Regions from separate parts of the Margalitia sp. FSL K6-0131 genome, predicted to be linked through region 2. Evidence: a T-box and tRNA genes for the amino acid it is inferred to sense, from the RefSeq annotation. Region 2 holds a T-box; the other holds one or more tRNA genes.
The links. A T-box is a leader RNA that pairs with one kind of tRNA and senses whether it is charged. The one in region 2 lies ahead of metG (methionine--tRNA ligase), so its partner is inferred to be a tRNA-Met.
Positions count from the first base shown of each region.

Region 1: it has a tRNA-Met gene. The T-box ahead of metG (methionine--tRNA ligase) is inferred to sense a tRNA for this amino acid. The anticodon was not compared.

Region 1 is NZ_JBBOZS010000001.1:5,168,771-5,180,748, forward strand. Features, by position in the region: gene tatC (twin-arginine translocase subunit TatC) at 70-831, opposite strand; gene NSQ59_RS25270 (twin-arginine translocase TatA/TatE family subunit) at 995-1,237, opposite strand; gene NSQ59_RS25275 (redox-sensing transcriptional repressor Rex) at 1,290-1,961, opposite strand; gene moaC (cyclic pyranopterin monophosphate synthase MoaC) at 1,981-2,469, opposite strand; gene NSQ59_RS25285 (ABC-F family ATP-binding cassette domain-containing protein) at 2,638-4,566, shown strand; gene tsaD (tRNA (adenosine(37)-N6)-threonylcarbamoyltransferase complex transferase subunit TsaD) at 5,143-6,162, opposite strand; gene rimI (ribosomal protein S18-alanine N-acetyltransferase) at 6,162-6,608, opposite strand; gene tsaB (tRNA (adenosine(37)-N6)-threonylcarbamoyltransferase complex dimerization subunit type 1 TsaB) at 6,610-7,323, opposite strand; gene tsaE (tRNA (adenosine(37)-N6)-threonylcarbamoyltransferase complex ATPase subunit type 1 TsaE) at 7,320-7,775, opposite strand; gene NSQ59_RS25310 (GNAT family N-acetyltransferase) at 7,991-8,479, opposite strand; tRNA gene NSQ59_RS25315 (tRNA-Met) at 8,557-8,630, opposite strand; rRNA gene rrf (5S ribosomal RNA) at 8,660-8,776, opposite strand; rRNA gene NSQ59_RS25325 (23S ribosomal RNA) at 8,878-11,812, opposite strand.
Region 2 is NZ_JBBOZS010000001.1:3,145,922-3,157,899, reverse strand. Features, by position in the region: gene NSQ59_RS15510 (GNAT family N-acetyltransferase) at 1-67, shown strand, start outside; gene NSQ59_RS15505 (tetratricopeptide repeat protein) at 150-635, shown strand; gene NSQ59_RS15500 (pentapeptide repeat-containing protein) at 913-1,728, opposite strand; gene NSQ59_RS15495 (hypothetical protein) at 2,113-2,421, shown strand; gene NSQ59_RS15490 (GyrI-like domain-containing protein) at 2,418-2,744, shown strand; gene NSQ59_RS15485 (DUF1801 domain-containing protein) at 2,983-3,408, shown strand; T-box leader at 3,479-3,752, shown strand; gene metG (methionine--tRNA ligase) at 3,917-5,551, shown strand; gene NSQ59_RS15475 (hypothetical protein) at 5,744-5,899, shown strand; gene NSQ59_RS15470 (hypothetical protein) at 5,948-6,097, shown strand; gene NSQ59_RS15465 (GNAT family N-acetyltransferase) at 6,190-7,041, shown strand; gene NSQ59_RS15460 (VOC family protein) at 7,120-7,971, opposite strand; gene NSQ59_RS15455 (AAA family ATPase) at 8,191-8,751, shown strand; gene NSQ59_RS15450 (TetR/AcrR family transcriptional regulator) at 9,217-9,813, shown strand; gene NSQ59_RS15445 (SGNH/GDSL hydrolase family protein) at 9,816-10,490, shown strand; partial or broken gene NSQ59_RS15440 (SDR family NAD(P)-dependent oxidoreductase) at 10,548-10,982, shown strand; gene NSQ59_RS15435 (translocation protein TolB) at 11,090-11,978, shown strand, end outside.

The DNA of each region.
Region 1 (11,978 bases), 2.0 Mb from region 2:
CAGGTGAAATTTGCACTTCAATTTCAATTGCGCCTATCGGCTAGCGGATGAGAAAGGCTTCCGCTTTTCTTATTCCATTTGATTTTGGCTTTCCAATTCGAGCTGCGCTTCCGCAGCTTTTACTTTTCGATAGCCAATTTTGGAAATCCAAATACTGACCTCATATAAAATGATAAGTGGAATTCCTACCGCAATTTGTGACATAACATCCGGCGGGGTAATAAAAGCCGAAACAACTGTTATGACAAAGTAAGCATATTTACGGATTTTCCCTAAAAACATTGGAGTAATGATTCCCAATCTCGTTAAGAATAATACCACTACCGGCAATTCAAACAAGAAGCCAAATGGAAGCGTAATTTGAAATAAGAATTGGAAGTATTCATTTATCCCAATTACCGCATGAATATCCAGTTGATTCGATAACTTCAGCATGAAGTTTATAATTATCGGGAACAGGATGAAGTAAGAAAAGGCAAGTCCACCGATAAATAATAGTAGTGTAACCGGAATGTAGCTTAATGTGACTCTGCGCTCTTTTTCATATAAACCAGGGCTTATAAATGCCCATAATTGATATAAAATAACTGGCAGTATCATGATTAAGGCTAAATATACGGTAACCTCCCAATACACTTTGAAAGGATCGGTCAAACGAAAAGCATTCATCGTCAAATCTTTCGCTATCTCCGCATTTTGCAAATACCGAATGATCGGCTGGGAAATAAACATACTTACAATACAAGCCAAGATAAAGAAAACGACTATTACGAACAGTCGTTTTCTTAGCTCGGATAAATGTTCAAATATCGTCATATCTTTTTGACTCATTTATTTTCATCCTATCATTTACATGTATACTGTTTTACTGTAAATTTCACTATTCGTACTGTATGAAAACTCCAAAACAATTAGTCCGGGTATTTTTATTAGAAATATTCTTCTTCAAAATAAATAATTTCATTTCAAAGCAGCATAGCATGATAAAAAAGCCTTATTTAACGTCCTCTTTTGTTATGTTAACTTTTGTATCCTTTGCTGTTTCGTCTTTTGTTATATCAACTTTTGTGTTTTTCGCTTGTTCATCGTCATCATCGTCTGCCAAACCTTTTGTAGCATTCTTGAATTCACGTAATGTACTACCAGCAGCTTTCCCTAATTGAGGCAACTTTTTCGGACCAAACACTAATAAAGCTACAATTACAATAATAATAAGACTTCCAATACCTGGTCTCATCAGTGCCCACCTCCTTATAATGATATGATAGCAGAAATCAACTATTCTTTTATTATGAATTTGTTTCCTCTTGTGAATTTTCCGTGTCATTTGGATAATGCTTCAAAAAATACACAAGTGCTTGCAGCTCAACAGCTAAATCGATATGATGCACTCTAATAGAACTCGGTACATTTAGTCTAGCCGGTGTAAAATTTAATATACCTTTAACATTCGTCTCTAAGATGCTATCTGTAATAGATTGAGCCACTTCAGCAGGAACAGTTAAAATAGCAATAGAAATATTTTCTTCTACTAAACGGCTTTGCAGTTCTGAAAAATCATAGACATGTACTTGTCCGATTTTTTTCCCAATTTTATTTTTATCTATATCAAAAGCAATTTCAATCTTAGTATTATTGTTTTTTAAAAAATTATAATTTAAAAAGGCGGTACCTAAATTTCCAACACCGATTAATGCTACTTTTGTTACTTCGTCCTGGTCCAGTGTTTTTCGAAAAAAGCTTAAAAGATAGTTAACATTATATCCATACCCTTTTTTACCTAGGGCTCCAAAATAGGAAAAATCTCTTCTGATTGTTGCAGAATCTACTTTTACCGCTTCACTAAGTTCCGCTGATGATACTCTCTGCTTGCCTGCATTATGCAAGTTTTGCAAAAAACGATAGTAAAGAGGCAATCTTTTTGCTGTTGCCTGAGGTATTTTTAGCGTGTCTTCATTCATTTGCTTTCCCCCAAATATACTATGCTTCCCTTTTAAAATCCTTACTAGATACTCCGCCGGTCTTTTCTACTAAGTAAGTAGGACCGATCACCATTCCTTTATCAACAGCTTTGCACATATCATACACCGTTAGCGCTGCTATAGAGCTGGCAGTCAATGCTTCCATTTCCACACCGGTGCTTCCTTTTGTTTTAACTGTTGTCCGTATACAAAGCACAAATTGATCTTCATTCTTTTTCCAAGTGAATTCGATATTAATACCGTTTAAAGGAATCGGGTGGCACATCGGAATAATATCCCATGTTTTTTTGGCTGCCATTATCCCGGCGATTTGAGCGACTGCCAATACATCGCCTTTTTTGATTTTATTCTCACTAATATGTTCATACACCTGGGCATTAAGTTCGATGCTAGATTCAGCTATTGCGGTACGAATAGTTTCCGGTTTAGCGCTTACATCTACCATTTTTGCCCGTCCTTGTTCATTAAAATGAGTGAAATCCGACAACCTGCATTCACCTCTTTTTTCCATCATACACCTTTTCATTGTCAATGTCATCGCCACAATGAAATGGGAAAAATTTATATCCCTATCATTTATTCTATCCTATTCAGGATTATTGCCGAACTATGCCGATATACGTTACACTTACATTAATAATCTGAGGTGATAAAAATGATATTATTGCAAGTTCAACAACTATCAAAATATTTTGGTGCTGAACTTATTTTATCGAATATAAAATTAGAAATCCAAACAAAAAATAGAATTGCTCTAGTTGGACGAAACGGTGCCGGGAAATCTACTTTGTTAAAAATCATATCTGGGCAGATGTCTCACGATACTGGTGAAATCATCAAACCAAAAGATGTGTCTATTGGATATTTAGCTCAAAATACCGGATTAGAATCAGAATTATCCATTTGGGATGAAATGCTTACAGTGTTCCATGATTTAAAGGAAATGGAAAAGAAACTTCGTTCACTCGAACATCAAATGTCAGACCCATCTATTTATGATAAAGCCGATCAATATGAGAGACTCCTAAAAGAGTACGATGAACTGCAAATACGGTTCAAAGATTCCGGAGGTTATCAATACGAAGCCGATATTCGCTCCGTTCTTCACGGCTTACGGTTTGGTGATTATGATTATAATACACTGATTAAAACATTAAGCGGAGGACAAAAAACAAGACTTGCTCTGGCTAAGCTTTTGCTCACAAAACCTGATATTTTAATTTTGGATGAGCCTACTAACCACTTGGACATTGATACATTATCCTGGTTAGAACAATATTTACAAGGATATGAAGGTGCTATTCTTATTGTTTCTCATGATCGATATTTTCTCGATAAAGTGGTTAACCAAGTGTATGAAATTTCCCGTCATATGATTCAAAAATATATAGGGAATTATAGTGACTATTTAGTAAAAAAGGCCGAACAGTATGAGCAAGATATGAAGCTATATGAAAAGCAACAAGAGGAAGTAGCAAAGCTTCAAGACTTTATTCAGCGTAATCTTGCAAGGGCATCGACAACGAAAAGAGCACAAAGCCGTCGAAAAAAACTGGAAAAAATGACATTAATGGACCGGCCTAATGGAGATGAGAAATCCGCTAATTTCTCCTTTGACATTGAACGTCAAAGCGGAAATGATGTTATGAATATACGTAATGCTGCTATTGGCTATAACAACCAAGTTATTGCCGAAAACATTGATATTTCCATCAAAAAGGGAGACAGCATTGCTTTAGTCGGCCCGAATGGTATAGGAAAATCTACCCTCTTAAAAACAATTATTAAAATGCTTTCATTATTTAACGGGACGATAGAATATGGTTCGAATGTAATGATAGGTTATTATGATCAGGAACAAGCCGAATTATCATCCAATAAAACGGTACTCCAAGAATTATGGGATGACTATCCTTTAAAAAGCGAGAAGGAAATTCGGACTGTACTAGGCAACTTCCTCTTTTCCGGCGATGATGTATCTAAAATTGTTTCTACCTTAAGCGGTGGAGAAAAGGCAAGGCTTGCCCTTTCAAAGCTCATGCTTCAAAATGCGAACTTTCTCATTTTAGATGAGCCAACAAACCATCTAGATATTGATAGTAAGGAAGTTTTAGAAAATGCATTAATTGATTATCCAGGTACCATTCTGTTTGTTTCCCATGACCGCTATTTTATCAACAGGATTACAACGAAGGTCATAGAGCTTTCGAAACGAGGAACAAAGGAATTTCTTGGTGATTATGATTATTATGTGGAAAAACAGCAAGAATTAGAAGAGCTTCAAAAACTTGAAGAACAAACTAAAATAACAAAGGCAATACCTGAAACCACTTCCAAGCAAGCTTATCAAATGGATAAAGAAGCAAAGAAAGTGGAACGACAGCGAAAAAGACGGATTCAAGAGATAGAAGAAACCGTAGAAGCATTAGAGTCAGAGGTTCAAGAAAAAGAAGCTTTATTAAGTGATCCGGAAATTTATCAAGATCATGTCCGTCTTGCCAATTTACATGAGGAGATTGAGAAGAAAAAATCTTTTATTAATGATTTAATGGAAGAATGGTCGGAAATTGCCGAACTCCTTTAATAGCTGGGGAATGACCCCAGCTATTTTTTTATTATATAACCATTATAAGTTTTGTATCGCAGATTTTATTCCACGAGTTTGGTCCTTGTCTAGCTATTTCTACATCATCTCCAAGAGGGTAAGGAATCTACTAATCCCTGTGCCGTGTTCTCTATATTTTGCATCGAAGACTACGAAATTCGTACGCCAATAAGCAAGGCGATTTCGCTTTTCACTTTCCCACAATTTTATTCACAATACAATGCCTGATCTTTTAAGTTATTTTCAAGTTTTCCACATTATACACATTTATCAACAAAGTTATCCACTTTATACACAGAAAGCAGAGAGTAATAGTTACTGTTTATACACATCATCTTAAAGTTATTAACAACTTATCCACAACCTGTGCACAACAACATCTGTTCGTCCCTTTTTAACCATTTCTTATCTGACATAAGTTTGTGGATTTTTTCATTAAATATGTTATCCACAGACTTATGAATAAGTTATAATAAGGACGATTTTTGTATAAAATTCTCCGTTATCTCTTCACAAAAAAAGCATTCAGTTATCACTGAATGCTTTTTTTGTTGATTAAAAACTCTCAATATCTAATCCCGGATTCGCATTTAAAGCAAGGCTGCTTCTTTTCCCTTTTTCAAATAACACACTTCCAGCAGCAGCAATCATGGCAGCATTATCTGTGCATAAGTTTAATGGCGGGATTACTAGTTCTATAGATGGCAATTGCTTAAATGCCTCTTCCAAAGCTTTTCGCAGGCCCTTATTCGCGGCGACACCACCTGATAATAGAACTTGCTTTACGTTATATTCTTTTGCAGCACGTACAGTTTTTGTAACAAGTACATCAATAACGCTATCTTGAAAGCTTGCTGCCAAATCCTTTGAATCAATCGATATCCCTTTTTGGGCGGCATTGTGCAAAGTGTTTATAACCGCAGATTTTAAGCCGCTAAAACTAAAATCATAGGAGTCTTCTTCCAACCATGCACGCGGCAAATCAATAGTTGGTGTCCCCTCATGAGCAAGGCGGTCAATATGCGGACCACCTGGATATGGCAAGTTCAATGTTCTGGCTACTTTGTCATAGGCTTCCCCAGCAGCATCGTCCCTTGTTTCCCCTATTACCTTAAACTCTCCATGCTCCTCCATATAGACTATTTCGGTATGACCTCCCGAAACAACAAGTGACAATAATGGAAAAGTCATTTCCTTTATTAGTCTATTTGCATAAATATGACCAGCTATATGGTGAACACTTACCAATGGGATATTGTTAGCGAAAGCTATTGCCTTTGCAGCATTGACCCCAACTAATAATGCTCCAACTAATCCTGGCCCCTCCGTTACAGCAATTGCATCTAATTCTGCTAGTGTAATCCCAGCTTCCTTTAATGCCTCTTCTATCACAATTGTTATTTGTTCAACATGATGCCTGGATGCCAGTTCCGGCACAACACCGCCAAACCGTTTGTGGCTTTCAATTTGAGAAGCAACAACATTTGATAAAATAATCGTCCCATTTTTGATAACGGATGCTGCCGTTTCATCACAGCTTGTTTCTATCCCTAGTACGATAAGATCTTTTTCCATTATAATTTCACCCACATTACTAAAGCATCTTCATGATTATCCGTATAATAGCCTTTTCGAATGCCTCCATCCTGGAAGCCAAGCTTTCGGTATAATGATTGTGCTATATGATTGGTAACCCGAACCTCTAAGGTCATAGAGTGGGCACGATGAAGTCTTGCAAATTCCATCATTTTTTTCATCAAACTTTTACCCAATTTTAAACCGCGATATTCCGGCGATATAGCGATATTTGTGATATGTGCCTCATCCACGACAATCCATACCCCACAATAGCCAATTATGTTGCCATTATGTTCTAAGATAAAATAATGTGCAAATTGGTTATTCACGAACTCATTGTAAAAAGCTTCCCGGGACCATGGAAGGGTGAATGATTCCAACTCCACCTTGATAATTCCATCTAAATCATCCAGAGTTGCTTTGCGAAATGTAATATGTGACATGTTAATCCCCTGACCCAACATCATCATTTTTATGTGCCTCTAACCACTTTGCCTCAGCTTCCACTAACCTTATATAATTTGGTACAAAGGTATGGATATCTTCACCTGGCATATCCATCCCTAAAAGACCTAATTCGCTAGGACGAGGATTGTTTTCTGTTATTTCCGCAAATACCGCATAGTTTCCTAGTACATCTCTTAACACTGATTGATGAAGTGCAGCATCCTGACCAATAAATAATATTTTTTTGTTTAATCTCTTTAGTTCTTCCGCCCAATTAACCGCTAATATATTGCAATCATTCTTCACTGTTTCCAGTTTATTTTCATGATATCTATACAAGCCTGTGTATAGCTGTCCCCTTCTTGCATCAAACAACGGCGATAAATATCCATCGAAATAACGACCGACACCGGTCATTAATGCTAAGCTAGACACGCCTACAAGCGGTATCTTTAAGCTCCATGCCAATGATTTCGCAATCGTTACACCAATCCTTACCCCCGTATAGGAACCCGGTCCTTTTGCCACAACAATTTTCTCCAACTCCTTCGGCAATGTATCACAATCCTGAAGCAAATGTTGAATAGCCGGCATTACTCTAATACTATGATTTTTTTTCAAATTTGTTATATACTCACCAATAACCTTTCCTTCCTCTAGAAGGGCAATCCCCAGTACTTGGTTCGATGTATCAATTGCTAGTACCTTCATTTAAATAACTCCTTACACAAAGACTCATATCGCTGTCCCTTTGGATTAAATTCCAATTTTCTTATTTGATCACCTTGATGTGTGATGGTGACTTCCAAATAATCAGGCGGCAGTTGCTCCTGAATCATCTTGGACCATTCAACTATGGTCACTCCTCCACCTTCAAAATATTCATCAAACCCCAGATCCTCATAGGAATCCTGTATACGATATACATCCATATGAAACAGAGGAAGTCTGCCGTGATATTCCTTTATGATGGTAAAGGTAGGACTATTTACAGTTCTGCGTATTCCCAAACCAGCAGCAATTCCTTTGGTAAAAGTCGTTTTTCCTGCCCCTAAGTCACCTTCTAATAATATCAAATCATTTTCTTGAAGCATTGATGCTAATTTCTTAGCAAATACAAACGTTTCTTCTGGTCCATTTGAAATCCATTCATAAACCTGCATACCGATCTCCTCTAAAAAGTAGCGTTTTAGCTAAAAAATTTATATAAAATAATAAAAGACTTATTAAAAAGCCTTAGGATTATACGTCCTAAGGAAATCATTATACTGCTAGTTTACCTCAATACCAATAAATGAGCAAAGCGTACAAGTCTTTTTAACTTTTAACCATAATTCAAAAGAAAAACTGCTGGGGTCCCAACAGTCGTACACATATCTTAAAGAATAAGTTGATAAAAATGAACATCCTGCCATTCATTAAATTTATATCCCACTTCTTTAAAACAGCCCACAAATTCAAATCCAAACTTTTCATGGAGCTTTACACTTGCCTCATTACCGCCAGTAATCCCGCTAATGATAGTATGATATCCATCTTTTGCGGCCCGAATCAGAATTTCTTGCATTAACACGCTTCCGACACCTTTTCCTCTGCAATCAGATGAAAGGTATATGGATAGTTCTGTTGTTTGGGAGTACGCTTCTTTATCCCTAAATTTACTTAAACAACTATAGCCTACAACTTTCCCATCCATTTCAGCAACAATGAACGGGTATTTTCCGCTATGCTCCTTATACCAAACCATCCGTTGTTCTATTGTTTGTTCAACTAGGTCAAACGTTGCAGAAAGATTTCGTATTGCTTCATTGTAAATTTCTAGCATTGCTGCTAAATCTGTTACAGCGGCATCCCTTATATGAAGCATAAGTTTATTCCTCCATTGCCATAAAATCTTTTTATAAAGAAAAAAACGAAACTTAAAGTTTCGTTTTTCACATATGATTGCGGGGGCAGGATTTGAACCTGCGACCTTCGGGTTATGAGCCCGACGAGCTACCGGACTGCTCCACCCCGCGACGGTAATATAAATACTATAAAAGCAAAAGCCTGGCAACGTCCTACTCTTGCAGGGGGAGAGCCCCCAACTACCATCGGCGCTGAGAAGCTTAACTTCCGTGTTCGGGATGAGAACGGGTGTGACCTTCTCGCCATAATTACCAGACCTTAGTTTTTTGCCAAAGGCAAAATAACTTTTTTTGTTGTGAGGTTTGTTCCCTCAAAACTAAATACTGTAGAAGAAGAAGTAAAGAGAATCGCTCTATTTTGGTTAAGTCCTCGATCGATTAGTATTCGTCAGCTCCATGTGTCGCCACACTTCCACCTCGAACCTATCAACCTGATCATCTTTCAGGGATCTTACTAGCTTGCGCTATGGGAAATCTCATCTTGAGGGGGGCTTCATGCTTAGATGCTTTCAGCACTTATCCCTTCCGCACATAGCTACCCAGCGATGCCTTTGGCAAGACAACTGGTACACCAGCGGTGCGTCCATCCCGGTCCTCTCGTACTAAGGACAGCTCCTCTCAAATTTCCTACGCCCACGACGGATAGGGACCGAACTGTCTCACGACGTTCTGAACCCAGCTCGCGTACCGCTTTAATGGGCGAACAGCCCAACCCTTGGGACCGACTACAGCCCCAGGATGCGATGAGCCGACATCGAGGTGCCAAACCTCCCCGTCGATGTGGACTCTTGGGGGAGATAAGCCTGTTATCCCCGGGGTAGCTTTTATCCGTTGAGCGATGGCCCTTCCATGCGGAACCACCGGATCACTAAGCCCGACTTTCGTCCCTGCTCGACTTGTAGGTCTCGCAGTCAAGCTCCCTTGTGCCTTTACACTCTACGAATGATTTCCAACCATTCTGAGGGAACCTTTGGGCGCCTCCGTTACTCTTTAGGAGGCGACCGCCCCAGTCAAACTGCCTGCCTGACACTGTCTCCCACCCCGATCAGGGGTGCGGGTTAGAATTTCAATACAGCCAGGGTAGTATCCCACCGACGCCTCCACCGAAGCTGGCGCTCCGGCTTCAAAGGCTCCTACCTATCCTGTACAAGCTGTACCAAAATTCAATATCAGGCTGCAGTAAAGCTCCACGGGGTCTTTCCGTCCTGTCGCGGGTAACCTGCATCTTCACAGGTACTATAATTTCACCGAGTCTCTCGTTGAGACAGTGCCCAGATCGTTACGCCTTTCGTGCGGGTCAGAACTTACCTGACAAGGAATTTCGCTACCTTAGGACCGTTATAGTTACGGCCGCCGTTTACTGGGGCTTCAATTCAGAGCTTCGCTTACGCTAACCCCTCCTCTTAACCTTCCAGCACCGGGCAGGCGTCAGCCCCTATACTTCGCCTTGCGGCTTCGCAGAGACCTGTGTTTTTGCTAAACAGTCGCCTGGGCCTATTCACTGCGGCTCTCTCGGGCTTGCACCCTACCAGAGCACCCCTTCTCCCGAAGTTACGGGGTCATTTTGCCGAGTTCCTTAACGAGAGTTCTCTCGCTCACCTTAGGATTCTCTCCTCGCCTACCTGTGTCGGTTTGCGGTACGGGCACCTTTCACCTCACTAGAGGATTTTCTTGGCAGTGTGGAATCAGGAACTTCGGTACTATATTTCCCTCGCTATCACAGCTCCGCCTTCACGGTTACGGGATTTGCCTCGTAACCAGCCTAACTGCTTAGACGCACATAACCAGCAGTGCGCTTACCCTATCCTCCTGCGTCCCCCCATCGTTCAAACGGTGAAGAGGTGGTACAGGAATATCAACCTGTTGTCCATCGCCTACGCCTTTCGGCCTCGGCTTAGGTCCCGACTAACCCTGAGCGGACGAGCCTTCCTCAGGAAACCTTAGGCATTCGGTGGAAGGGATTCTCACCCTTCTTTCGCTACTCATACCGGCATTCTCACTTCTAAGCGCTCCACTAGTCCTTCCGGTCTAGCTTCACCGCCCTTAGAACGCTCTCCTACCACGGACACCTGTCAGGTGTCCATCCACAGCTTCGGTGATACGTTTAGCCCCGGTACATTTTCGGCGCAGAGTCACTCGACCAGTGAGCTATTACGCACTCTTTAAATGGTGGCTGCTTCTAAGCCAACATCCTGGTTGTCTAAGCAACTCCACATCCTTTTCCACTTAACGTATACTTTGGGACCTTAGCTGGTGGTCTGGGCTGTTTCCCTTTTGACTACGGATCTTATCACTCGCAGTCTGACTCCCAAGCATAAGTATTTGGCATTCGGAGTTTGTCTGAATTCGGTAACCCGATGAGGGCCCCTAGTCCAAACAGTGCTCTACCTCCAATACTCTTCATCTTGAGGCTAGCCCTAAAGCTATTTCGGAGAGAACCAGCTATCTCCAAGTTCGATTGGAATTTCTCCGCTACCCACACCTCATCCCCGCACTTTTCAACGTGCGTGGGTTCGGGCCTCCAGTAAGTGTTACCTTACCTTCACCCTGGACATGGGTAGATCACCTGGTTTCGGGTCTACGACCTCATACTTATTCGCCCTATTCAGACTCGCTTTCGCTGCGGCTCCGCTTCATCAGCTTAACCTTGCATGAAATCGTAACTCGCCGGTTCATTCTACAAAAGGCACGCTATCACCCATTAACGGGCTCTAACTACTTGTAGGCACACGGTTTCAGGTTCTCTTTCACTCCCCTCCCGGGGTGCTTTTCACCTTTCCCTCACGGTACTGGTTCACTATCGGTCACTAGGGAGTATTTAGCCTTGGGAGATGGTCCTCCCTGCTTCCGACGGGATTTCACGTGTCCCGCCGTACTCAGGATCCACTCTGGAGGGAACGAAGTTTCAACTACAGGGTTGTTACCTTCTTTGACGGGCCTTTCCAGACCTCTTCATCTACTCCGTTCCTTTGTAACTCCGTATAGAGTGTCCTACAACCCCAAGAGGCAAGCCTCTTGGTTTGGGCTTCTTCCGTTTCGCTCGCCGCTACTCAGGAAATCGCGTTTGCTTTCTCTTCCTCCGGGTACTTAGATGTTTCAGTTCCCCGGGTCTGCCTTCATTACCCTATGTATTCAGGTAAAGATACTGCTCCATTACGAGCAGTGGGTTCCCCCATTCGGAAATCTCCGGATCAAAGCTTGCTTACAGCTCCCCGAAGCATATCGGTGTTAGTCCCGTCCTTCATCGGCTCCTAGTGCCAAGGCATCCACCGTGCGCCCTTACTAACTTAACCTATAAGGTTATTACTACTTTAAATTGGATGAAATCCATAAAGTGGCGATTCTCGGTTTTACTTGGTTTCTTCTATCAGTATCTAGTTTTCAAGGAACAAGGCTACTGACTTCAATCACATCATGATTAAACGTCAGAGAATTTGCTACATGCTGACTTGCTCCGAG
Region 2 (11,978 bases):
GAGTGACCATATGATTTGGAAAAGACAGACCTCTGATATGGCAATTATGTTTAATAAATTCTTGTAACCATAATTGTATAAATTAAAGGGAAGATCCTAAATCGCTAGGAATCTATATTTTGTAATCATATAAGTTGGAGAGGATCAAGTTGAAAAAAGAATTAGAAAAAGCAATAGAGCTGCGAAATAATGGTGATTATCAAGAATCGAACAAACTATTAATAAAGCTGGTTGAAAATGATCCAAATGATGCATTCATTAATTATCAATGTGCTTGGAGTTTTGATGTTTTAGGAGAGGAATCAAGAGCTGTCCCTTATTATGAAAAAGCGATTAGGTTAGGATTGTCAGGGAAAGAATTAGAAGGTGCATTATTGGGCTTAGGAAGTACATATAGAACACTAGGAGAATATGAAAAATCTCAAGAAACATTTTTAAAAGGGATAAAAATATTCCCAAATAATATGGCCATTCAGGCTTTTTACTCAATGACTCTATATAATTTAAACGAGTATAGTGCAGCTATGGAGCTATTACTTAAATGTTTGGTAGATACGACATCGGACAAAGATATTTTACAGTATCGGAAAGCAATAGATTTTTATGCTGATAAATTGGATAATGTTTGGGAGTGATCTTTTCCTTAAAAAGACAAATGGCAAAGAGGGGAGTGGAGGCGGTTCTGGACATATGCATCATACCTTCATTGTTTCGCCGCCTTTATCGGAAAATCTATCAGGAATTGAATTGCTTTTATTTACGTTTTGGGAAGATCAGGAAAGTCATCATTTTGTTATTTAACTTAATTAATGGCAGGCATTCGAGATTAAACACTTTTGAATGATAAAGTATAATGAAAAAGAACCCCAATTTTATTAGGTTGGGGTTAAGATAAGTTTAATTGGTGATATCTCATTTCCAATGGTCAGGACTCTTTAATGATGGTGGTAATTTCGTGTTTCTATCACCCTTCGCCGCATTCACTTGTGCCTGTGTCAAAAAAATACTTCCTGTAAGATTTGCACCACTTAAATCGGCATCTCTAAAGTCTGCCCCAATTAGGTCCGTCATTCTTAAGTCTGCATCTCTTAGATCCGCAGCAATTAACAGCACTCCTCTTAAACTAGCGCCTTTTAAATCCGCACCTTTAAGTTTTGCGCCAATTAAGTCATACTGGATTTTCTTCTTAAACTTCTTGTTAAGGGTTTTAGCTCTAACCAGTTCACTTGTGCGCAAAAGTAATTCATTAACCTTTGATCGATGCTCATGAACATTAATATTTAAAATATTTTCTGGGCTTTGTTTCGTAAGGAGTTCCGTTTCCTCATACATAACATGCAATTGTTGGTGGATAGGTTTGGAAGCTTCCGTGTTCAGAGCTTCGTGTAAATACCAAAGCATCTCGTGAAGCTGCTGTACTATAGGAAACACATTAAACATTTCCATAGCTTGTTCTGCATCATTCCGCCAATCATTTCCTTCATAGATTACTTGAGAAACTTTTTGCCCAGCACCAAAGCATTCATAAGCAGCACATCCTCGAAACCCTTTATTTCTAAGATCTTTATGGATACTGCATTGGAAATTTGGCTTTAAGTTTCTGCATGGAGTTCCGCTATCTTTATCGAAAGCAAAATCTGCAGATTTCGCATATGGTAATGCGACACAACACAAACCAAAGCAATTTTCACAATCTGGTTTTAAGTGATTTATAGATTCATTTGACAATGGTTACACATCCTTCAATAGCAACCTGATTATCTATACAAAAAAGTATAATATGCTATTTCAATAATAATCAATTATAAACAAAAATTTATGACTACAAAATATTTTTGAGTTTAATAAATATTATAAATTTTCCATTTAGTGTTTGAAATGTTATAAAATATAATTGAGAAACTATGTTAAACCTTGTTATTGATATTGGAGTCTCTTGAATTTCATCTATTGCTCGAATCAGCTTTTATTGATATACATACAGGAAGTAATGAGTAGTAACAAATTAAGGTTGAATCTGTTCGGCAGGAGTATATTATAAAGTGAAAATAGGTTAATAAACACACTCGTTGTGTCAAAGTGGGTTATTCAATAAAAGGGAGATGTTATTATTTGGACAAAAAGGTAGATTATAAAAAAGATTATAAGCAACTCTATATGCCTAAAATGTCGCCGGAAATTGTAGTAGTACCGAGGATGTCATTTTTTATGGTCAATGGTTCTGGGGACCCTAACGGGGAAGAATTCGCCATGGCAACAGAAGCGTTGTACAGTATGAGTTATGCGGTGAGAATGTCATACAAAAGTGAAAATGTACCAGCTGGATACTATAAATATACGGTTTTTCCACTCGAGGGCTTATGGGACTTGATTGATCAAAGCCCGCGACAGACAAAAGCAATTTTAAGTACACGATTATGATACGCCAACCAGATTTTTTGACTGAAGAACATTTTGAACGATTTTTGGAACAGTCGAAAAGGAAAAGGCCAAGCCCATTCCTAAAGAAAATTCGGTTTGAACATGCCGAAGAGGGATTGAGTTGTCAAATGATGCATATTGGAAGCTTTGACGATGAACCAGAAAGCTTTACACGAATGGAAGCGTTTTGTTTAGAACATGGTTATATTCGTTCAAGCAAAATTCATCGGGAAATTTATTTGTCAGATCCTCGTAAGACTGAACCGGCAAAGTTGAAAACGGTGTTAAGATTCCCAGTAAAAAAAACTGATATTCGGAAGTAGAAATAGATTTACCCATAAACAAACGGTTACGATGGGGGTTCAATTAGTAAACCAATTGTTCGTGTGGTGTGTGGAAAATCGTTAACTCAAATTAAATGGATTGTTAATAGTTCTAGCATGATTGAATGCCCTATTAATTTACTGTTTAAAATAGAAGTAATAAGAAAAGGATCGTTTTTTAGTATTATTTGAAAAAGTCGTGTTCCAATAAAATATAAAAAATGGAGAGTCAAAAATTATGTATGAATTAAAAACAAAAGAAACCGATCATAATGTTATTGATTTTATTGAAAAAATTGAAACACCTAAAAAAAAGGAAGATGCTTATACATTATTAGATATTTTTACCGAGGCAACTGGTCATCAGGCGAAAATGTGGGGAACGAGCATCATTGGTTTTGGTTCTTATCATTATAAATATAAATCCGGCCATGAAGGTGATGCACCGCTTGTCGGATTTTCACCCCGAAAATCGAAAATAAGTCTATATTTATCTCCATGTGAAGATGGTCCTCAAAAAGAGTTATTAAAGGATTTTGGAAAACATACAACTGGGAAAGCATGTGTTTATATTAATAAAGTAGCAGATATAAATATTGAAGTACTAATTTCATTAATTAAGCACTCCATTCAATTTATAAAAGAAGCATATCCCGAACAGTAAAATTAAATGTATTTATTTTTTTTATATTGACATTGGAATATTTATTTTATAAATTATGATTAATAAAAAAATAAAGGCAATGAAGAGAAAAAGTAAAATGATTTTGTTTTTCAAAAGAGAGCTTCGGTAGCTGAAAAGAAGCAAAAATAAACATTTGAAAAATGGTCTCTGAGCTTCGTACTGAACATACTTTTCGTATTAGTAGGCTGCGACGAGTTTTGACTCTCGTTATCAACGTCACAGTATAAGAGTAAAAGTTTTACTCCGTACTTGCTGAGGCAAATAGTGTGAACTATTTGTGAAATAAGGTGGTATCACGTGGGTATTCAAACCTCGTCCTTAACTATTTTTAGTTGAGGGCGGGGTTTTTTGTTTTCAAATATCAATACTCAATAGGGGATTTAGGTGCCTAAAACACAGGGAAGGTAGGAAAAATGGTCACCAAAAGGCAAGATAGGTGCCCAAAACCCAGGAAGAAGAGGAAAAAAGGATATAGGAGGTAATTAAAATGAGTGTTTTTATCGGTGGAGCGTGGGCTTATGCAAATGGCTCCCTACATTTAGGTCATATTTCAAGCTTGCTTCCGGGTGATATTTTAGCAAGATATTATCGTTTAAAAGGAGAAAAAGTATTATATATTTCCGGCAGTGATTGTAATGGAACACCTATTACCATTAGGGCAAAGCAGGAAGGAATTTCACCGAAAGAGATTGCTGACCGGTATCATCAGGAATTTGAAGATTGTTTTTCAAGATTAGGATTTTCATACGATATTTACACAAGAACAGATACACAGCATCATCATAAAGTCGTACAAGAGATTTTTTTAGATCTACTCGATAAAGGGTTAATTTACAAAAAAGAAGTGGAACAAACTTATTGCGAACATTGTGAGCAGTTCTTGCCTGATCGATTTGTAGAAGGACTTTGCCCCTCTTGCAAAGAGACTGCGCGAGGAGATCAATGTGATCATTGTTCGGCTATTTTAGAACCGCTTGAGTTGCTTGAACGAAAGTGTAAAATTTGTGGTCATCCTCCGACGACAAAATTCACCGAGCATTTTTACTTTGCACTAAGCTCTTTTCAGGTTTTTTTGGAGAACTATGTACATGACGCTGAAAATAAAAAGCTTTGGAGAGAAAATGCTGTTTCTTTAACAAAACGTTATTTAAAGGAAGGACTACAGGACAGGGCAGTCTCAAGAGATTTGCCTATTGGGGTAAGTGTTCCAATCGAAGGTTATGAGGAAAAGAAAATTTATGTATGGATAGAAGCTGTATCAGGTTATTACTCAGCAAGTAAGCTTTGGGCGAAAGAAACAAATAATGATGATTCCATCTTTTGGAACTCCTCGGCAAAATCTTATTATGTTCATGGGAAGGATAATATTCCGTTTCATTCGATCATTTGGCCAGGAATCCTCGCCGGTTTCGGGAAGGAACGATTACCAACACATATCGTTTCGAATGAATATTTAACTTTAGAAAAGAAGAAATTGTCCACCAGTAAAAACTGGGCGGTCTGGGTTCCGGATATATTAGAAAAATATGATCCAGATTCCATACGCTATTTCCTTACGATAAATTCTCCAGAGAGCAGAGATGCTGATTTTTCTTGGAGAGATTTCATTTATAGTCATAATAGTGAATTATTAGGCGGGTACGGAAACTTCGTAAATCGGACATTGAAATTTATACAAAAATCGTTTGATGGAGTCATTCCTAACAAAATCATTACCCCTGCTATTGAGAAGAAAATAAATGATTTATACAGGGAAGTAGGAAATTGTATAGAAAATACTGCTTTCAAAAGAGCACTGGAAAAAGCATTCGAACTTGTCAGATATTCAAATAAGTACTTTGATGAAAGGCAGCCTTGGATAGAGATAAAGGAAGATATCGAGTCTTGTAAACAAACTATTGCTGATTGTGTTTATTTAATAGCTAATTTAGCATATATCTTGATGCCATTCCTTCCTTTTTCGAGCTCTAAGGTAAAAGAAATGTTAAAAACAACGGAAACAGAATGGAAAGCATTTTATGTTAATTCTTTGCAATTATCAAATGTGGAACCATTATTTGAAAGAATAGACCTCACAAGAATAGAAGAAGAACTGGAAAAGTTAAATAGCCAAAGTGTTTGAAAGAATGAAGTAAAACGTTATTAATATAAAATAAGAAGTGCATTAATTACGCAAATTCTAATTAGGGTTTGCGCTTTTTTTGTTAAATAATATTACATATTTTTTACATTTTTGAAGGGTTTTATGTTCCATTAATAGAATAGTTGTATTTGAAAAATATCTTTAGAATTTATTTTATTGGGGGATTATTATTTGGATGGAACTGAATTGGAGTATCGTGTAGTTGGTAAAGGTGAGCAATTTCTTATAATAGAAACAGGAATTGGCAGTTCCTTTTATGATTGGTTCTCATTTGTTCAAAAGATTAAAAATGACTATAAAATAGTTTTATATCATAATCATCCGTAAGAATGTCCCATTAGTGGTTTGGAGGACAAGCCGGAAAATTATTTCGTTATGAGTTACATCTTACACGTAAAAGGGGATGCCACATATCTTACTATTGAACAAGATGATAATAGACAAGAAGAGGACGAAGAGAAAGATTACGATGATGATGAGCATTCAATATTATTTGCACTCAAGAGGTTAGCTGAGGCACAGTAAGTATTTCAACGAATTGAAACCGAACAATTATGCAGACAAAATCGTTTAGGGGTGATACTTAGTTGGTGAGCTGTGAAGCGGATGTAAACCAAATGAAATTTTCAGAACGTACTTTAAGAATATTTAAAAATGCTGAAATGGAAGCACACAAATCTACTAATATTGTGTATCCAATTCATTTGATACTTGGGATTTTGAGAGAAAGAACAGGGGGATGTGCAGAGCTTTTTCTTCATTACCCAAAGCTTTATGATACTTTAAAAGAACGTATGCAAAAAATAAACTTCAATAATCAAGAGCAAGGCATTCAAACTGAATTTTTTAATATGAAAGTCACCCATACAACCTTTCAGGTATTAGAGAATGCATGCAACAGAATGAAGCGATTCAAACAAGTTTATATTAATGAGGGTTTATTGATAAAAGCAATTTTTGATGTAAATGATGAGATGACCAAAGCCATGTTAGAAGGCGTGGTAGTTTCTCCGATTGTAGAAATCTTGTCATCCCCAAGAGATATGATTGTTTCCTTAAAAGACTATTCCATTCCAGATTTAACGTCAACTGATCTAATTATTAGAAAAGCTGTAATAGAAGATGCAAATGCATTAAAAGATTTTGTAGAAGCGGAGTTTGGAAATGGTTGGTTGGATTCGGTTGAAAATGGACTTCAAGAAGAAAACATTCCTATTTATGTCGCAATTCAAAACGGAAAAATTCTTGGTTTTGCCTGCTTTGATGTAGTCCGGAGAAAGAAAGGCTTGTTCGGTCCAATGGGAACAGCTATTTCAAACCGCACGCAAGGAATTGGATATATGTTGCTGCATTGCTGCCTAAAAGAGATGAAAGACATTGGATATGAATATGCAGTAATAGGGGAAGCTGGGCCTCTTGAGTTTTATGAAAAGGCATGTAATGCAGTTGTAATTCCTATGGGCGTTTGAAATCCTGGAATTGGAAGTGAATCTCCAGATGATGCAAAAAGCATCCAATCGGGAAGTTTTCCAATTGGATGCTTTTAATTAAATTTGTAATAGAATTCGATTTCCGGAAGGATCTATAGTAACAAAGTAACCATTCTCTTCTGTTACGATGGCGCCGATATTCTTCAGCTGATGAATAATATTTTTTCTAGTACCCTCATCCGGAAACTTTAGTGTATAAGAGACAAGTCCGACACTATTGGCGAGAGGTTCGGGTGCACCAATACCATTCCATGTATTTAATCCAATATGATGATGATATTTCCCTGTAGAAATAAAGAGCGCCTGATTTCCATATCGAGAGACTACAGCAAATCCGAGTCCCTTCGTATAAAATTCTTCTGTCTTTTTTAATTCTGATACATGCAAATGAATATGTCCCATAACGGTGCCGGACGGTAACGCTTTCCATGATTGCCCTTGCGCCTCTTCTAACAGACTTTGTGCATCCAATGGCTCTGTTGACATGATTACTTCGTTATTTTTCCAATCCCATGTGGATGAAGGCCGGTCTGTATAAATTTCAATTCCATTTCCATCCGGGTCAGCTAAATATAGAGCTTCACTTACCAGATGGTCAGATGCCCCTTGTAATGGATAGCCTATTTGAATAAAGTGTAATAAAATTTTTCCTAAGTCTGCGCGTGTAGGTAATAAAAGAGCAAAATGGTATAAGCCTGTTGTTCGCGGCTGTTTTGGTATCACATTTTCAGGCTGTTCAAGTGAAATTAACACTGTTTTTCCATACGCACTTAATTTTGCGGTTGTCGCTGTTTGATCTAATACTTTAAAGCCGATTATGTCTTTGTAAAATGCTAATGATCGTTCTATATTTTGTACCTTTAAATTCACTTGTTCTACAAATGTATTAGGTTCACGATGAAAATTCATTTTAATCCTCCTGATGATGATATATAGATAAAATTATTTTGCTCTACATAATCGAAATTCAGTTTAAAATAGTTAGTAAGTTACATTATGTTAGTAATTTTACTTCTATTATTATCTTCCGTCAAGTAAAAAACACTATACAAAGCATTTCTTCAGAAGGAGGACTTTTTCGAGTTAAAGAGAATTATCCTAAAAAAGATAATTTATGAGGAGAAAAATATGAAATTTGTGTTGATATTTGGTCCGCAAGCCGTAGGAAAAATGACGGTTGGCCAGGAACTAGCTAAAATAACAGGTTTAAAGCTTTTTCATAATCACATGACGATTGATTTGGTGAATCCTTTTTTTGATTACAGTACAAAAGAGGGAAAAAGATTAGTCCATTTATTTCGAATGGAATTATTTGAGTCAGTTGCAAAAAGTGATTTGGATGGATTGATTTTTACATATGTTTGGGCATTTAATTCTCAAGCTGATTGGGACTACATTGATAAAGTTTGTCACATTTTTGAATCAAGAGGAGGAACCGTTTACTTTGTAGAGCTTGAGGCAGATATTGATGAAAGGCTAGAAAGAAATAAAACTCCTAACAGACTGGAACATAAACCAACAAAAAGAAATATTGCATGGTCTGAAAATGATATGAAAAAATCGATGGAAAAATACAGATTGAATTCACTAGATGGAGAAATAAAAAGAAAAGAATATATAAAAATTAACAATACTAACTTGAGTGCAGAAGAAGTGGCAAAAATGATTAAGGAAAAATTTAATTTATAGAAGTCAAAACTTTATTGGTCAAAGAACCATCCTAAAGAGTATGGTTTCTTTGATCAAAAACATGTAAATAAGAATAAATACATTGGTGTACTATATACTATTTTTTTGGGATAGTTTTTTGTTGCGAAATAGCTCCTTCGCCGCTATTGTAAATCATCCTATGGTCAATATGTACAATGAATTTAATGCCCAATGAAGTACCACTTCATCATCATAACTCAACTCCGTTCTTGCTAAGCCCCTTTTAAATATTGGCAACAACAATTCCCCAATTAACAGTTTATCAATATAAGGATAGTGGAATACATGTACGTATTCATTACTAAAGTATTTAAATTGGTTCGATATATTAATAGTAAAAAAATGACAATTTGATGAATGATGCTAATTATCCATCAAATTATTATGAAAATTTCGTATAATAAAATTAGAACGAACGTTCAATTTTAAGAAAGGAGTATTTAGTTGAATAAAAGACGATATGACAGTGAAAATGCAAAAAGGGAAATTTTGAAAGAGGCCTCTTTGTTGTTTGCCAAAAAAGGTTATAACCAAACATCTGTTGCAGATATTTCAAAAGCTTCCGGATATAGTAAGGGACATATATATTATCATTTTCAAAACAAGGAAAAGCTTTTTGTGTTACTGGCAAACAAAACAATGCAAGATTGGTATGAAAAGTGGATGAAAAAAGCAACCTCTTACACTTCGGCGACTGAGAAATTGTACGGTATAGCGATGCATGTTCTTTATAACTACCAAACTCCTTTATTAAAATCCGGTCAAGAGTTAGCAGCCAATCCTAATTCCAGCGCAGAATCTATAAAAGAACTATTTAACCTAGCTATAGTGCCAATGAGTTCATATCGTGCCATTTTGCAGGAAGGGATCAATAATGGAGAGTTTATTACCGGAAACATAGAGGAGTGGACTGTATTACTTGGGACATGGTTGGGAGGTTTATGTCAGCTCACGAACACAGAGGATTTAAGCAAACTCGAGCCTCTCTTTAATCAAGCCATTACTATCTTTTTAGGTTCAATTAAAAAAAGGGGGAAATAACTGTGAAAATTGGATTAGTCGGAGATAGTTTAACGGAAGGACGACCTGGCGTTTCTTTCATTAACTTTTTAAGAGAAAGATACCCAAAGATAACGTTTGTTAATCTTGGTAAACCAGGTGAGACTATTAAAAGTTTGCATACCAGATTAACGAAAACAGTATTGGAAACAGATTATGAACTTATTTTTCTTTGGATCGGGGTTAATGATGTTTATTCTAAAATGCTAAAGGTACAAGCGCAGCCGGTGACATGCGATTACAATGAGTTTCAGTCGATTTTCACTGAAGTGATGGAAATGATTACAGTCTCAACAAAACAGGTTGTGACAGTATCACCTGCAGTGGTTGGTGAGAATGTTAGGAATGAAGCGAATGAGGGACTAAGGGAGTTATCTGCCATCATACAGTCAATTTCGCAAAAATATTCGAATGCTACATTTTTAAATATGCAATCTGTATTTGAGAATTATTTAGTGAACGTCAATAGTTCGGATTATTTAAGCACTAGTATTTTTCGAGTCATGAAGGATGTTCTCTTTTACAAGAATCCAAAACGGATTAATCGATTATCAAAGTCACGTGGGCTTTATTTGACATTAGACGGAATTCATTTAAACAGTCGTGGTGCTGAGATGGTTGCTGATGAATACTCGAATATGATAGAGCAGTTATTATAATCAACAAATGATACTCCGAAATTTTCAGTGGAGGGGTTTAACATGGAAGGGAATAGAAAAGAGCAAGGATTCGGACATATCGTCAATACATCATCAGCAGCTGGGATGGGACCTTCTCCAATATGTTCAGCATATTCCGCAACCAAACACGCTGTTGTCGGACTTACAACGTCCCTCCATTATGAAGCAAAAGAATTTGGAGTGAAAGTCAGCACGCTTTGTCCTTCCTTCGTTGATACTTCTATTTTTGAAAACGCAAAGGCAATAAATATGAATAAATCAGTAATCACACAACAATTGACCAAACAAAAAATGATGTCATCTCAAAAACTAGCCAAAATTACATTAGACGGCGTTCATAAAAATAAACCAATAATCTGTCCGATGCCAATGCGAAAAACCATTGATGTTATCTTTACAATTTTTCCTCCATTACATCGCTCTCTAATGTCATTAGTGTGTAAAGAAAGTAGAAAAGCACATATTTCATAGTGAATTAGTTAATTATTGGTAGTTACAGCTAGAGACTTTTCATCAGCAAAGGTTTTTATGGATTTTTGCCATTATAAAGGACATCCTACCTGCAAGGAGGGATGATAATGGCAATAAGAATTTTATTTTTACTTATGATTATCATTTTTAGTTTTACATTTAATACCTATGCTGAAGCTCCACTTAAAGCGGCTTTTATAAGAGATCATCAGCTTTGGATAAAAGAAAACGACAGAGAAAGGCAACTTACTAAAGGCTTGAATGTTTCCTCACCTAAATGGTCAAACGATGGTCGATTTATCGCTTATTTAGCTGGAGACGAGCTTGGAGAAAAAACTTATTTGTATGTATATGACACAAGGAAAAAAGAAAATTATCAGCCATATAAAACAATCCAGACAAGCAATTTTAAATGGTCACCAGTTTCCAATCAATTAGCCTATAATGCAGGTGGCGTATTAAACATTACAAAAACGAAGAATGGACGCCCAGAAGGTTTTGAGAACGTGTCTTTAGGTACTAGTGATTTTGAATGGTTTCCTGACGGTAAAAATTTCATCGTTTCCTCACAATCCAATTTACTGCCTACTGGATGGGAACCAGTTCGTCTTTTTAAAGTTTCTGTAGATGCCAATCTTAATAAGAATAAAATCAAGCCTTTTTATACGATTCAAACAGATCCAGATGACCTTTTTGCTATTTCTGCAGATTATTTTAAGTGGAGTACTGATGGGAAGTGGGTTAGTTTTCTTGCAATGCCTACTGCATCCTGGTCCAATGACAGCAATACACTATGTGTACTTTCATCAAAAGGAGATCATTTTCAGGTTATTGGAAAGATGCTTTGGTATGAAAATTGGATAAAATGGGCTCCTACCAAAAATCAATTAGCTTTTATATCTGGCGAAGGAAGATTTTTTGTAGAAAATAAAAATACGACGATAACAGATATTCCTACCATACATGAAAGGAAAGAATACACGCCTAAAGGATATG